DNA from 3 places in the Bradyrhizobium sp. 18BD genome. Region 2 is predicted to be linked to each of the others. Evidence: predicted binding sites of a transcription regulator. Region 2 holds the regulator's gene; each other region holds the start of a gene.
The links. Region 2 encodes LexA, which represses DNA repair genes until DNA is damaged. Its sites were predicted from a motif close to TGTTCNNNNTGTGTTCNG; they were not measured.

Region 1 (4,154 bases), on a different contig from region 2:
AACCCGCCCTGCATGCGCGGGCTGTTCGCATCTTCCCAGGCACCGCCACCGACGATACCGAGGTAGAAGCCGGTCCAGTTGTAGACCGAAGCCACTGCCACCGGAGCCTTGGTGTAGGGGCGAGCCGCAAGGTCGGCAGCCGACGCGGCACCGGTGAGGGCGAGCAGACAGGCCGAAGCCAAGAAAATCTTCTTCATATTCAACAAATCCCAGTCCCAGTTTCTATTTTGACTTCCGTGCGTCGGAAGCAGGATCGGACATCGTGGTCCAACTGACGTCGTGCTTACACCAGCAAAGCCGCAAGTTGTGTGCCCAAAGAGCAACAGCAGTCACAAAACGTAATAATAGCTGACCCATTGTACCGAATTGGGAACGCCAAGCAAAAGGCCGGCGCGAAGCCGGCCTTTTTAATCCTAGCGATATCAGCGGGATATCAGTATCTGGCGATGGCTGGACCACCCCATCGATAGTTCACACGGATCAGGCCGATATCGACGTCCTGACCGATGCGCTCTGAGCGTGTGGCGGCGCCGAGCGGGGCGATCAGGAAGTTGCCGGAACCGCTGAAGCCGATGGTGCGGTTGCCGAGAAAGAGGTGATCGTACTCGATGCCGACCGTCCAGTTCGGTGCGAATCCGAACTCGACGCCGGCGCCCACGGTGCCGCCCCAGCGGGTCTCGTTGGCGCGGTCGAATTCGAGGCCGGTGACGGTGTCGTAGCTCCGGTAGCGGTCACTCACCACTGCGCCGCCGCCCTTCACGTAGAGCAGGACGTTGTTCCAGGCGTAGCCGACCTGACCGGTGAACAAACCGAACGCGTTGATCTTGGACCGATCGCGAAGGCCCGTACCGAACAACGTCGTGCTGACATTGTCGCCGGAGAAATCGGCCCAGTTGCCCTGGCCTTCGAGGCCGAACACCCAATTGGCAGACTGCCAGCGATAGCCGACCTGGCCGCCGACCGTGCCGCCGGTGGCGTTGTGGCAACCTTCGCCGAGCAGAGTGCCGGTGACGGGCGTGACGAAGTCCCAGCACTTGTGGCTGGAGCCGCCGCCGCCGTTGATGCCGATGTAAAAACCGCTCCAGTCGTAGATCGTGGCGATCACCGGAGCCGGAGCCTTGGTGTAGGGACGCGCAGCGAGATCTGCTGCGCTTGCAGGAGCCGAAAGGCCCAACGCCACTGCACCGATTGCACCAAACAAAATCTTATTCATTGCAGTCTCCCCAGTTTCAGTCCGCTTCTTGTTGTCCCCGAAGCGGCTAATCAGGCGCGACGCCCATATGAACTCAATTCCAAAGTCGAGCGTAGCTTGGCGGGGAGGCAGAGTCCGTCTCCGAAAAGCAACAGTTCGGCGACATCTGAGTTGGGTCTAACTTGATGAATGTTAAGCGCTTTTCTGTGCGCACGGGAACCCGGAAAGGTTCCATGTGGCGCCAGGCTTTTTGCCACATGTTCCCGGTTTCAAGCCCAAGCCACGGACGATCGAAGTTGCAGGAACAAATCTGGAACAAACCTGAGGTCGATGCTATATGTGGGGATAACCTGAGGGGTGACGGGCTGAGCAGCCCTCGCAAGCGTATAGGGTCGCCTCAACAGGGCGGCAGAGCATCGCGGTGCGGGCTCGGCCTTTTGAAATTCAGTGGCATTCGGAGTGGAGAGCGGCGATGGCGGGAAGCGTCAACAAGGTCATTCTGGTTGGAAATCTCGGCAAGGATCCCGAAATCCGCCGCACCCAGGACGGGCGGCCGATCGCGAATTTGAGCATCGCGACCTCGGAGACCTGGCGCGACAAGAACAGCGGCGAGCGCAAGGAAAAGACCGAGTGGCATCGCGTCGTGATCTTCAATGAAGGGCTCTGCAAGGTCGCCGAGCAGTACCTGAAGAAGGGCGCCAAGGTTTACATCGAGGGCGCGCTCCAGACCCGCAAATGGACCGACCAGAGCGGCGTCGAGAAGTACTCCACCGAGGTCGTGCTGCAGGGCTTCAACTCGACCCTGACGATGCTCGACGGTCGCGGCGGCGGGGGAGGCGGCAGCTTCGGCGATGAATCCGGCGGCGATTTCGGCTCCTCCGGTCCGGTCAGCAGCGCGCCGCGCCGTGCCGTGGCCGCTGGCGGCGGTGGCCGCAACAACGACATGGACGACGACATCCCGTTCTGAGGCCAGGCCTTCTACGGGGTGGGACGATCAGGCGCGGGTCCGGACAGGAAGCGGCCCGCGCGGCTTTCGAGCATCTGGACCAGGACCGGATCCATGAACTCGTAGTCGTCCGGAATGTCGAGGCAGATGACCCGCTTGCCGTTCAGGCTGGAGCGGAATTTCCGGTTCAGCTTGTTCCGGTGGGTCTTCTCCATGACGAAGATGATGTCGGCCCATTCGACCTGTTCGGTGGACAGCAGCACGTCCGCATGGTTCGAGATGCCCGCGGAGTCGGTCTCGATCCCCGGCCAGGTCGAAAACACGTGTTCGGCGGTGGGGCTGCGGAGGCGGTTGGCGCTGCAGACGAACAGGACGTTGGTCATTTCACCGCTCCAGGAGAACGATCGGGGACAGCCCGATCGATCCGGCGGTAGATCGCGCCGGATTCTGGTTACATACACGCCTTCTCCTCGCTGACGAAAATGAGCCGGGGGATGCGTTTCGTCCCCGGGCTCTCTGCTCGCGTGAGGCGACAAGATTTCTTGCCAATTGCCGGGCTAAGCTCGGTTTTTCCGGGCTGGCCTCATGTGCTGCCTCAAGCCTTTGACGGGCTGCCATGTGAATGGTATTAACTTCATGTTAATCCTATTCACATGGCCGATTCCCGACCGGAGGACGCGCCACATGAGCCTTGCGCCATTGTTTGACGCCGCTCCGGCGATCCCGCTGCACGCCTTCGCGGCGATGGCGGCGTTCGTGCTCGGCATCGTCCAGTTCGCCGCCCCCAAGGGCACGCTGCCGCACCGGACGGTCGGCTGGATCTGGGTCGTGCTGATGGTCGCGGTGGCCGCGTCGTCCTTCTGGATCCACCAGATCCGCCTGGTCGGTCCGTTCAGCCCGATCCACCTGCTATCGATCTTCACGCTGGTCATGCTGCCGCTCGCGGTGTGGCGGGCACACACCCACCGCGTCGCCGATCACCGGCGCATCATGATCATGACGTTCATCGGCGCGCTGGTGGTGGCGGGCTTATTCACGCTGGTGCCCGGACGCATCATGCACCGGGTGATTTTCGGGGCGTAAGCAGCGGTTCCGCACTACCCGTTGCGGCCCCGCTCCGGGCGATGCCGGGAAGGGCGTAAGTCTCTGGAAAAACAGTCGGAAAAAGCGCTTCCCAGGACCTCGCAAGGGTGGTTATCAGGGGGCCGATGCGCTATATGATTCCCAGATAAAACTTCATCGGATTCCCCTTGGCTGACGACGACAACAAGCCCGGCGACCAGCCGGCGCAACCCTCGGACATTCGCCCCGTCTCGATCTACGAGGAGATGAAGAAGTCCTATCTCGATTACGCCATGAGCGTGATCGTGTCGCGCGCGCTGCCCGATGCGCGCGACGGGTTGAAGCCGGTGCATCGCCGCATCCTCTACGCGATGAACAATCGCGGCGACACGCCGGACAAGAAGCACAAGAAGTCCGCCGGTGCCGTCGGTGAGGTCATGGGTAAGTACCATCCCCATGGCGACCAGGCGATCTACGACGCGTTGGTGCGCATGGCGCAGGACTTCTCGATGCGCGCGCCCCTGATCGACGGACAGGGCAATTTCGGCTCGGTCGACGGCGATCCGCCCGCGGCGATGCGCTACACCGAATCCCGCCTGACCAAGATCGCACTGAAGCTGCTTGAGGACATCGACGACGACACGGTCGATTTCCAGGACAACTATGACGGCTCCGAGCGCGAGCCGGTGGTTCTGCCTGCGCGGTTCCCGAACCTGCTGGTCAACGGCGCCGGCGGCATCGCGGTCGGCATGGCCACCAACATCCCGCCGCACAATCTCGGCGAGGTGATCGACGCCTGCGTCGCGCTGATCGACAACCCGTCGCTGACCATCGACGAGCTCAACAACATCATCCCGGGCCCGGATTTCCCGACCGGCGGCATCATTCTCGGACGCGCGGGCATCCGCAGCGCCTATCATCTCGGCCGCGGCTCCATCGTGATGCGCGGCAAGG
Region 2 (4,154 bases):
TGAGGGCGCTGGGAATCTGACTGGCATTCCGCCATCGCGCCATCCGGTTCCCGGAACTCATTCCGCCGAAAATGAGGAACCAAATTACTTTGTGCATTTTTGTACGGAGTTCGGGGAACGAATGTCCCGTTCAGGACTCATGAGTCCGTTGGGAATTCTACATCGGACCTATCGTCGTGTTGGGCAAAACCTACCTCACCAAGCAGGCCTCCCTGCTGATGAAATTCGCCAGAACCACTTCGGATTCTGACCTCTCCGCAAAGTTGATCAGCAAGGCCGCCGACCTGAAAGCCCAGGCCGACCCGATGCCCGACAAGGATCAGGGGCCGATTGCGCCGGACGTCAGTCCGGGCAAACAGCCGGAGACCTGACCGATGCTGGCCGTGGCTCTCGTCTTTCTCGTCCTCGCCATGGCCACCCTCGTGCCGGTCTGTCTCGCCTTCCGGATCATGCCGCGGCGGACGTGATGCTGCCTCTCATCGCCAAGCGCATGACGCAGGATAAATCATCCCGCGCGGCCACCCGTTTTGCCTCTGTGCCTGCACTCGGCTAGAACTCTCGCCGCCGATTTGCCCGAACGGGCGCAGCTGGAGTTTTCACCGTGGCCCTGATGCCGGTTTCTGACGCGCTCGCCGCGGTGCTTGCCGGCGCAGAGCCGCTGCCCGAAGAATCGGTCGCTCTCGACCAAGCCTTTCACCGCGTGCTCGCCCGCGACGTCGCGGCGCAGCGGACCCAGCCGCCGCAGGCGATGTCGGCGATGGACGGCTATGCGGTACGCGCGGCGGACGCAGCGAAGGTCGATGCCCAGCTCACCGTGATCGGCGAGGTCGCGGCGGGCCGGCCATTCGCCGGAACGGTCGGTGCCGGCCAAGCCGTGCGGATCTTCACCGGCGGCGTCGTGCCTGACGGCGCCGACGCGGTCGTGATCCAGGAGGACACGGTCGCAGACGGCAAGCGCATCACGATCAAGGAAGCCGCGGTGACGGGACGGCACATCCGCCCCGCCGGCGTCGACTTCTCGGAAGGCGACGTGCTGCTGCGCAAGGGAGCCCGGCTCACCGAGCGCGACCTCGCCCTCGCCGCCGGGATGAACCACCCGCTTCTGCCCGTCCGTCGCCGCCCGAAGGTTGCGGTCCTCGCCACCGGCGATGAGCTGGTGATGCCGGGCACGACGCCCGGCCCCGGCCAGATCGTCTATTCCAACGGCTACGCCCTGCACGCGCTCGCCCGCAGCGAGGGCGCCGACACCATCGACCTCGGCGTCGCCGCCGACACGCTTGCCGCCACCACCGCCGGTATCCGCCGCGCCCGCGAGAGCGGCGCCGATATCCTCATCACCACCGGCGGTGCTTCGGTCGGCGACCACGACCTGGTGCAGCAGGCGCTGCGGGACGAAGGCATCTCGATGGCGTTCTGGAAGATCGCGATGCGGCCGGGCAAGCCGATGATGAACGGACAACTCGGGGCGATGCGCGTGATCGGCCTGCCCGGCAATCCCGTGTCATCCTACGTTTGCGGTTTCCTGTTTCTGGTGCCGCTGATTCGCGCGCTGGCAGGCCAGCAGGTGATTCATCATCGCCGCGAACGCGCCGTGCTCGGCCGCGCCGTCGGCGCCAATGACCAGCGCGAGGATTATCTGCGCGCGCGCCTCGATATGCGCGACGACGGCACGCTCGTTGCCAATCCGGTCAACCACCAGGACTCCTCGCTGCTTGCGAATCTCGCTGCGGCACAGGCACTTCTCGTGCGCGCACCATTCGCACCGAAGGCCGAGGCCGGTGCGCCTTGCGAGGTGCTGCGACTGCCCGTCTGACCGCTTCGTTCGCACGCGTTCCGCGAACTTTGTCGCGTTCACGGTAAATTAAGCAGTTGCGGAACATGTATCGAACATATAGTGTCCGTTCATGATTTGTTTCGAGCATGTAGCGGCTTATCGCTGAATTCAGCGTCTCGGAATCGAACGACATCAACCGGGGGATTTTGGTCGAGATGTTAACGCGCAAACAATACGAGCTCCTGCGGTTCATCAGCGAGCGGCTGAAGGAAAGCGGCGTGCCGCCCTCCTTCGATGAGATGAAGGACGCGCTCGACCTGCGCTCGAAGTCGGGCATCCATCGCCTGATCACCGCGCTCGAGGAGCGCGGCTTCATCCGCCGCCTGCCCAACCGCGCCCGCGCCATCGAGGTGATCAAGCTGCCCGAGCTGCAGGCCGCCGCCGGCAACCGCCGCGGCTTCACGCCCAGCGTCATCGAGGGCAATCTCGGCAAGGTGCGCACCACCTCAAGCCCGCCCGCCGACGAGGGCGAGCGTCCCGTCGCCGTGCCGGTGATGGGTCGGATCGCGGCCGGCACGCCGATCGAGGCGTTGCAGACCCGCAGCCACACCATCAGCGTTCCGCCCGACATGCTCGGCTCGGGCGAGCACTACGCGCTCGAAGTGCGCGGCGATTCCATGGTGGAAGCCGGCATCCTCGACGGCGACATGGCGCTGATCCAGCGCAACGAGAGCGCCGACACCGGCGACATCGTGGTGGCCCTGATCGACGACGAAGAGGCAACCCTGAAGCGCTTCCGCCGCCGGGGCGCCTCGATCGCGCTCGAGCCCGCCAACGCCGCCTATGAGGTCCGCATCCTGCCGCCCAACCGGGTCAAGATTCAGGGCAAGCTGATCGGGCTTTACCGGAAGTACTGAACACGTCCGCGCGGCGCCCTCTGGCGACCGCGCCTTAAACGATGGAGCGGATGATTGTCCGCTCCGGCTGGATAGTCTTTCTGGTTTTGCGCAGATTATCCCGCCACCTCTCCAGCGCTAGATCCTCGGCACGCCGCACGAAGCCCGCATCGCTTCGTAAGGCCTTTGACAGACCGAGGAGACAACCATGCGCAAGATCGTCTTGAGCACAATCATGATGGCGCTGATCGCAGAATCCGCGTCGCAAGCCATCGCCGCAGAGCCGCACCATGCCCGCAAGGCAACACCGGCAGCGGCGAGCGAACAATTCCGCAATGCACGCAACGCCGTCGCGCAGCCGTCACAACCGGTCTGGCCATACTCCGGCTGGTCGGCACCTGCAGGCCGCTGACGGATAAGGCCGCTAAATGCACGGGAGCGGACTTTGTTCCTCCAGTATTTGAAAAAGATATTGTGATGGCGGCCCGCGGATCCAAGCCGCAGATTTGCCCACAACCAAGCAGAACCTGATGGGCTTCCACTCTGATAGAGGCCTGCGCCTCCGAAACAGAGGCGCGGGTTGCTATCTTCGAATGAGGAGCAACACGATGTGTGACTACAGCCTGCACGCCGTCGCGACGCGTCCCGCAGAAGTCGGCGAGACGATCGTCACGACAACCTTCCGCGGCACCTCGACGCGCGGCTTCGCTTCCGAAGCGGACATGTCCGTCGCCGTATGTCTGCTGCCGGGAACGGAGCTCGCTTTCGCCGACAACGTCCGTTACGACAATCGCTGGATCTGGACACGCACGATCAATTCGCGCGTCGGCAAGTTCGGCAAGGTCGATCCGCACATTCCCGATCGTCATCACGACGCGATCGAATTTGCCGACGGCAAATACGTGTTGGTGACACAGCTCGTCGAAGGCCAGCGCGCAACCGTGCTGCAACTGCCCGTGACCCAGCCGCTCGGCGAGCGCGAGCAGACGCCGCAAATCGTTGCCGACAGGCCGACGATCACGCGTCTGCCGATCGGCTGATCGGAGCGATCCCCGGCTCGCAGGTCGGGGCCAGAATGGAAATCGCCATCGCCGGCCGTGGCCGGCGACGTGGTGATGCTTGTGTTCCCCTTGCGTCGCACGAAGTTTGCGCGGCCCTGCCTGAATTTTGAACGTCCGCTCCGCCGGTAAATGGCCGATGCTGCCAGTGACTTGAGGCGGCGGACACGTTCGATGAAAACCTTCATTCGCGTCGTTGAACTCTGGGTGCCTGATCGCACGCGCATGCGGCTGGAATTCGGAGGAGGCCTCTACGGCGAGGGGCTGTCCGCGTTCAAGGCCGTGAGCGAGGACTTGCGCTTCGGTCATGACGAGGGCCTTCCCGGCAAGGCCTGGGCCGCCGGTCATCCCGTCATCCTCACCAAATTCGCCAATTCCTATTTCAAGCGAACCGACCAGGCGCTCGCGGCAGGCCTCACCTGCGGC
Region 3 (4,154 bases), on a different contig from region 2:
CGCAAAAAGTTCGCTACCGCAAGATTGCGGAATCATGACGGCGCGTCGGGCCCGCGTCCTTGATGCGCGTCAGCTTCATACGAAGAAACAGGGGCGCAAGCCGCGCTGCTACTTCGGCGGTTGAAGCCCGGCGGACTTGACCCAGTCGTGCAGATGAGAGGCCACGGACCGCCGTGGCCGTCGGCGATTATCTGTACAGCAGAGTGCCGAGGCACATGATCAGCATCAGGGTGCCGAGCGCAACGGTGACGAGGGAGCGCTCCGCTTTGCTCGTCAGCTCATCTCTCGGCACGGCGATCCTCTCGACTTGATGAGAGGCAACTTAACAAATGTCAGGTTGTTCCGGCGTCACCCCGCCGCAGCCGTGCGGGCAGGGTTGCGATGAAAGCAAGAGGCCGCCCATGCGGCGGATCCGGGAAAATCAAACAGGCATCAGCTTGAGGATTGAACGACAAAAAGCCGCCCCCTCGTCACTGAATAGGGCGCTGTCCTGGACACCCGCAGAGGTAGATTGGGACACCGCGAATTCACATAGGCTAAGGCGCGATGTCTCGATCTATGCTTGCGTGGACGTCTTGCATGGACGTCTTGGCGCTCTTGCCAGCCCCGGAGAGCCAGGACTCGGAAAGCAAAAACGCCGCCTGCTTAAATGATCGCAGGCGGCGGCTTTCCAGCCCCGAGGGGGATGATGCAAAACCCCGGTAAAGCTTAGTCTGTTCGGATCAGGCCAGGGTTCAAGTCAATTCTTGTCTCGGTCAATGACGCGGAAGCTGCGCGTTATTCGGACAGGCCGGTTCGGCTCCAACGGCAACACCGCATCAATCAAATCCCCAATCGTCCAGACGCGACGCTGGCAGTGGTCCGCAGAACTTCGTGGATGCGGCAGAGGTCGTAGTGAGCCACGTAGGCTGACCGCTGCAGCGTGACCGGTGAAGCTTCTTCTCCCGGTGCTGTCCTGATCAGGAGTCCGCGATTTGAAATTATGACCCGGCCGATTCACATTTGTTGTGGCAAGGATTTGTTAACCGGGAAAAACTGGCAATGTCCGGGGCTGGCAAAGCCTTTTCAGTTCGGAATCATTGAAACCCGGAAGCATGAGGGGCCGCTGTCTCAGGACGGCGGCCCTTTGCTTTCACACCGCATAGGCGGCCTCACTTTGCCGGCGGAGTGCTGTCCTGATTAAGACACCCGCTTTGACGGAACGGATAGGACACTTACCCGCGCCGCCGCGTTGAGAGCCGTGGGGCGCGACCCAGGCGGAGGTCGCCATGGATAGAGCGGAGCGATTCTTTCTTGCGCTGACACTGGTGGGCGGAATTTGTCTCTGCGCCGCGTTCGCTTTGTGGATGCTTGGCGTTTAGGAACATTCGCGAGCTTGCCAAGTTTTCCCGAAGCCCTTCCCCAAGGGCACCATGGTGGCCCCAGCTCAATGCCCCCCATTACCCCGGAGCTGGGGCCTTTTTCTTTCACCCGCGAGGGCAGATGAGGACACGGATCGCAGGCTTGCCGCGCGGGGCTACCCGACCTTTCGCTCGTGCATGGCCGCTTCCACCTGATCGGCGAGGACGCTCAGATGATCGGCAAGACGACCAAATAGCTCCTGCTTTGCCCTGTCGGTCGCGAGGTCACGGATGAGGGCGCACTCCGCGGCGTCCTTCCGGAGCTTTTCGAGCTGGGTCTGATAGTCCTGCATAGCGCCTGCCGATTGCTTGTTTTTCCCGACTTTAGGGCACGCCAAGCAGATTGGGACATAACAAAAATCAAGTTTGGGGACCGGACGGTACCCAAATCCGGGTGCTGTCCCGATCCGGACACCCCGCCCCTGCTTGTGTCCCGTTGCGCGACACAAAACCTTGGCACAACTTGTGCAGATTAATCAGCACCGGGGTTTTGCAAACCCACCCGGGGCTGGAAAGCCGCCGCCTGCGATCATTGAAGCAGGCGGCGTTTTTATTGGTCGGCCAGAACAAGCCACTGCCAGATTCAAACCAGGTCACCGAAGCCGGAAACAGGCCAGCGCCTCAAATTTGCAAAAGAACATATTGCGAACAGAGAACAGATAGGGTACGTTGTTTTTATCGACGACCCGCTGCCCAACCGTTTGTCCCGCACCCGAATCCTCGTCATAAGGAGCACGACCCAATGTCCGCCACTGCCCTGCGTATCGTCGAAGGATCTTCCATGGACAAGAGTAAAGCCCTGGCTGCCGCGCTCTCTCAGATCGAGCGCCAGTTCGGCAAGGGATCGGTGATGAAGCTCGGCAAGAGCGACCGGTCCATGGACATCGAGGCGGTGTCTTCGGGCTCGCTCGGGCTCGATATTGCGCTCGGCATCGGCGGCCTGCCCAAGGGACGCATCGTCGAGATCTACGGGCCGGAATCCTCGGGCAAAACCACCCTGGCGCTGCATACGGTGGCGGAAGCGCAGAAGAAGGGCGGCATCTGCGCGTTCATCGACGCCGAGCACGCGCTCGACCCGGTCTATGCCCGCAAGCTTGGCGTCAACATCGACGAGCTGCTGATCTCGCAGCCCGACACCGGCGAGCAGGCACTGGAAATCTGCGACACGCTGGTGCGTTCGGGTGCGGTGGATGTTCTGGTGGTCGATTCGGTCGCGGCACTGGTGCCGAAGGCCGAGCTCGAGGGCGAGATGGGCGATGCGCTGCCGGGTCTGCAGGCGCGTCTGATGAGCCAGGCGCTGCGCAAGCTCACAGCGTCGATCAACAAGTCCAACACCATGGTGATCTTCATCAACCAGATCCGCATGAAGATCGGTGTGATGTACGGCTCGCCGGAAACCACCACCGGCGGTAACGCGCTGAAGTTCTATGCCTCCGTCCGCCTCGACATCCGCCGCATCGGCGCGATCAAGGAGCGCGACGAAGTGGTCGGCAACACCACCCGCGTCAAGGTGGTGAAGAACAAGCTGGCGCCGCCCTTCAAGCAGGTCGAGTTCGACATCATGTACGGCGAGGGCGTCTCCAAGATGGGCGAGATCCTCGATCTCGGCGTCAAGGCCGGCATCGTCGAGAAATCCGGCGCCTGGTTCTCCTATGACAGCCAGCGCCTCGGCCAGGGCCGCGAGAACTCGAAAGCGTTCCTGAAGGCCAATCCCGACATCACCGCCAAGATCGAGACCTCGATCCGCCAGAACTCGGGCCTGATCTCCGAGCAGATTTTGGCCGGCACGCCCGAGAGCGACGCCGACGGCGACGAGCCGGCGGAAGAGTAAGGCCTAACGCGAAAGTTTTTCGCGAGGAGCGGGCGCTGAGGACGTTGAGTTGCCGACGTCATCAGTGCCCGTTTTCGTGTTGAGCGTGACAGTGGGGTGGGGCGATTAAGTGCCTGATTGTGACCATAGACGCATCCACCGCAGGCGCCATCCAACGCGCCGGCCTTGCCGATCTCGTGTTGCGATCGAGCGCCGGCTGGTCTGGGGACCGCTGCCGTCCGCTGCCGAGCTCGAGGCTCGATCGCTGATGGGGCGGCTCGCACCTGACCAACGAGCGGCTCTGGCGGTGGGATCGCGAGGCCCTCTCACTGATCGCGCCTGATTAATGAGTACGTATTCGCTCGGAATGTTCTTGTCTTGCGTATCAATTTTGAGAGGTGAGTGTGTCCCATTTGATTTTATCCACGAACCACCTTGACGAAAGCGTGCTTCGCCAGTCGGGCCTGGCGAACGTTGTGCTCGGATTCTATCTACGCTTCGTCTGGAGGAAGTTGCCTTCCGAGGAACAGCTTTTGATGGGGCTGGAGCGCCGATCGGCAAAGCACTGCAATTCCGGCGATCATTGGCTTGATGACGCTTGTCGCGGCTCGCTGGAGGGATTCGGAACGCGCGATATCGGTTTCTTCGAGCTGTGTGCGAAGTTCGACTCAATTGAAATATGGGTCGATCCTCGACCAAACGATCAGCTTGTGCTGGTCTGGTTGCTGGACCTGCTTCGCCCATACAAGGAGATCACAGCGAAGCTGAGCCTGGTGCACACGGACGATCATGTTGCGCACTATGCTCCCGAGTCTGTCGCAAAATGGAAGCTGCCGTCCTTCAAGGTGGCCGACAACCATTTGGTGACGGCAAGCCGCGCCTGGCAAGCTTATCGGGCTGAAACGCCAAAACCCTGTTTCGACCTGTTGATGACGGATCTGATG

Region 1: the regulator LexA is predicted to act here: its motif matches at 1,493-1,510, upstream of RAD16_RS03475 (single-stranded DNA-binding protein).
Region 3: the regulator LexA is predicted to act here: its motif matches at 2,034-2,051, upstream of recA (recombinase RecA).

The regions. Positions count from the first base shown of each region.
Region 1 is NZ_JAVAYL010000002.1:62,751-66,904, forward strand. Features, by position in the region: gene RAD16_RS03465 (outer membrane protein) at 1-197, opposite strand, end outside; gene RAD16_RS03470 (outer membrane protein) at 434-1,213, opposite strand; gene RAD16_RS03475 (single-stranded DNA-binding protein) at 1,665-2,159, shown strand; gene RAD16_RS03480 (low molecular weight protein tyrosine phosphatase family protein) at 2,171-2,521, opposite strand; gene RAD16_RS03485 (DUF2306 domain-containing protein) at 2,823-3,221, shown strand; gene gyrA (DNA gyrase subunit A) at 3,389-4,154, shown strand, end outside.
Region 2 is NZ_JAVAYL010000030.1:35,952-40,105, reverse strand. Features, by position in the region: gene RAD16_RS37165 (HAD family hydrolase) at 1-20, shown strand, start outside; gene RAD16_RS37160 (hypothetical protein) at 177-371, shown strand; gene RAD16_RS37155 (molybdopterin molybdotransferase MoeA) at 602-1,813, shown strand; gene lexA (transcriptional repressor LexA) at 1,990-2,691, shown strand; gene RAD16_RS37145 (hypothetical protein) at 2,879-3,082, shown strand; gene RAD16_RS37140 (hypothetical protein) at 3,279-3,710, shown strand; gene RAD16_RS37135 (GAF domain-containing protein) at 3,903-4,154, shown strand, end outside.
Region 3 is NZ_JAVAYL010000020.1:138,129-142,282, reverse strand. Features, by position in the region: gene RAD16_RS31000 (hypothetical protein) at 1,517-1,693, opposite strand; gene recA (recombinase RecA) at 2,143-3,231, shown strand; gene RAD16_RS30990 (hypothetical protein) at 3,615-4,154, shown strand, end outside.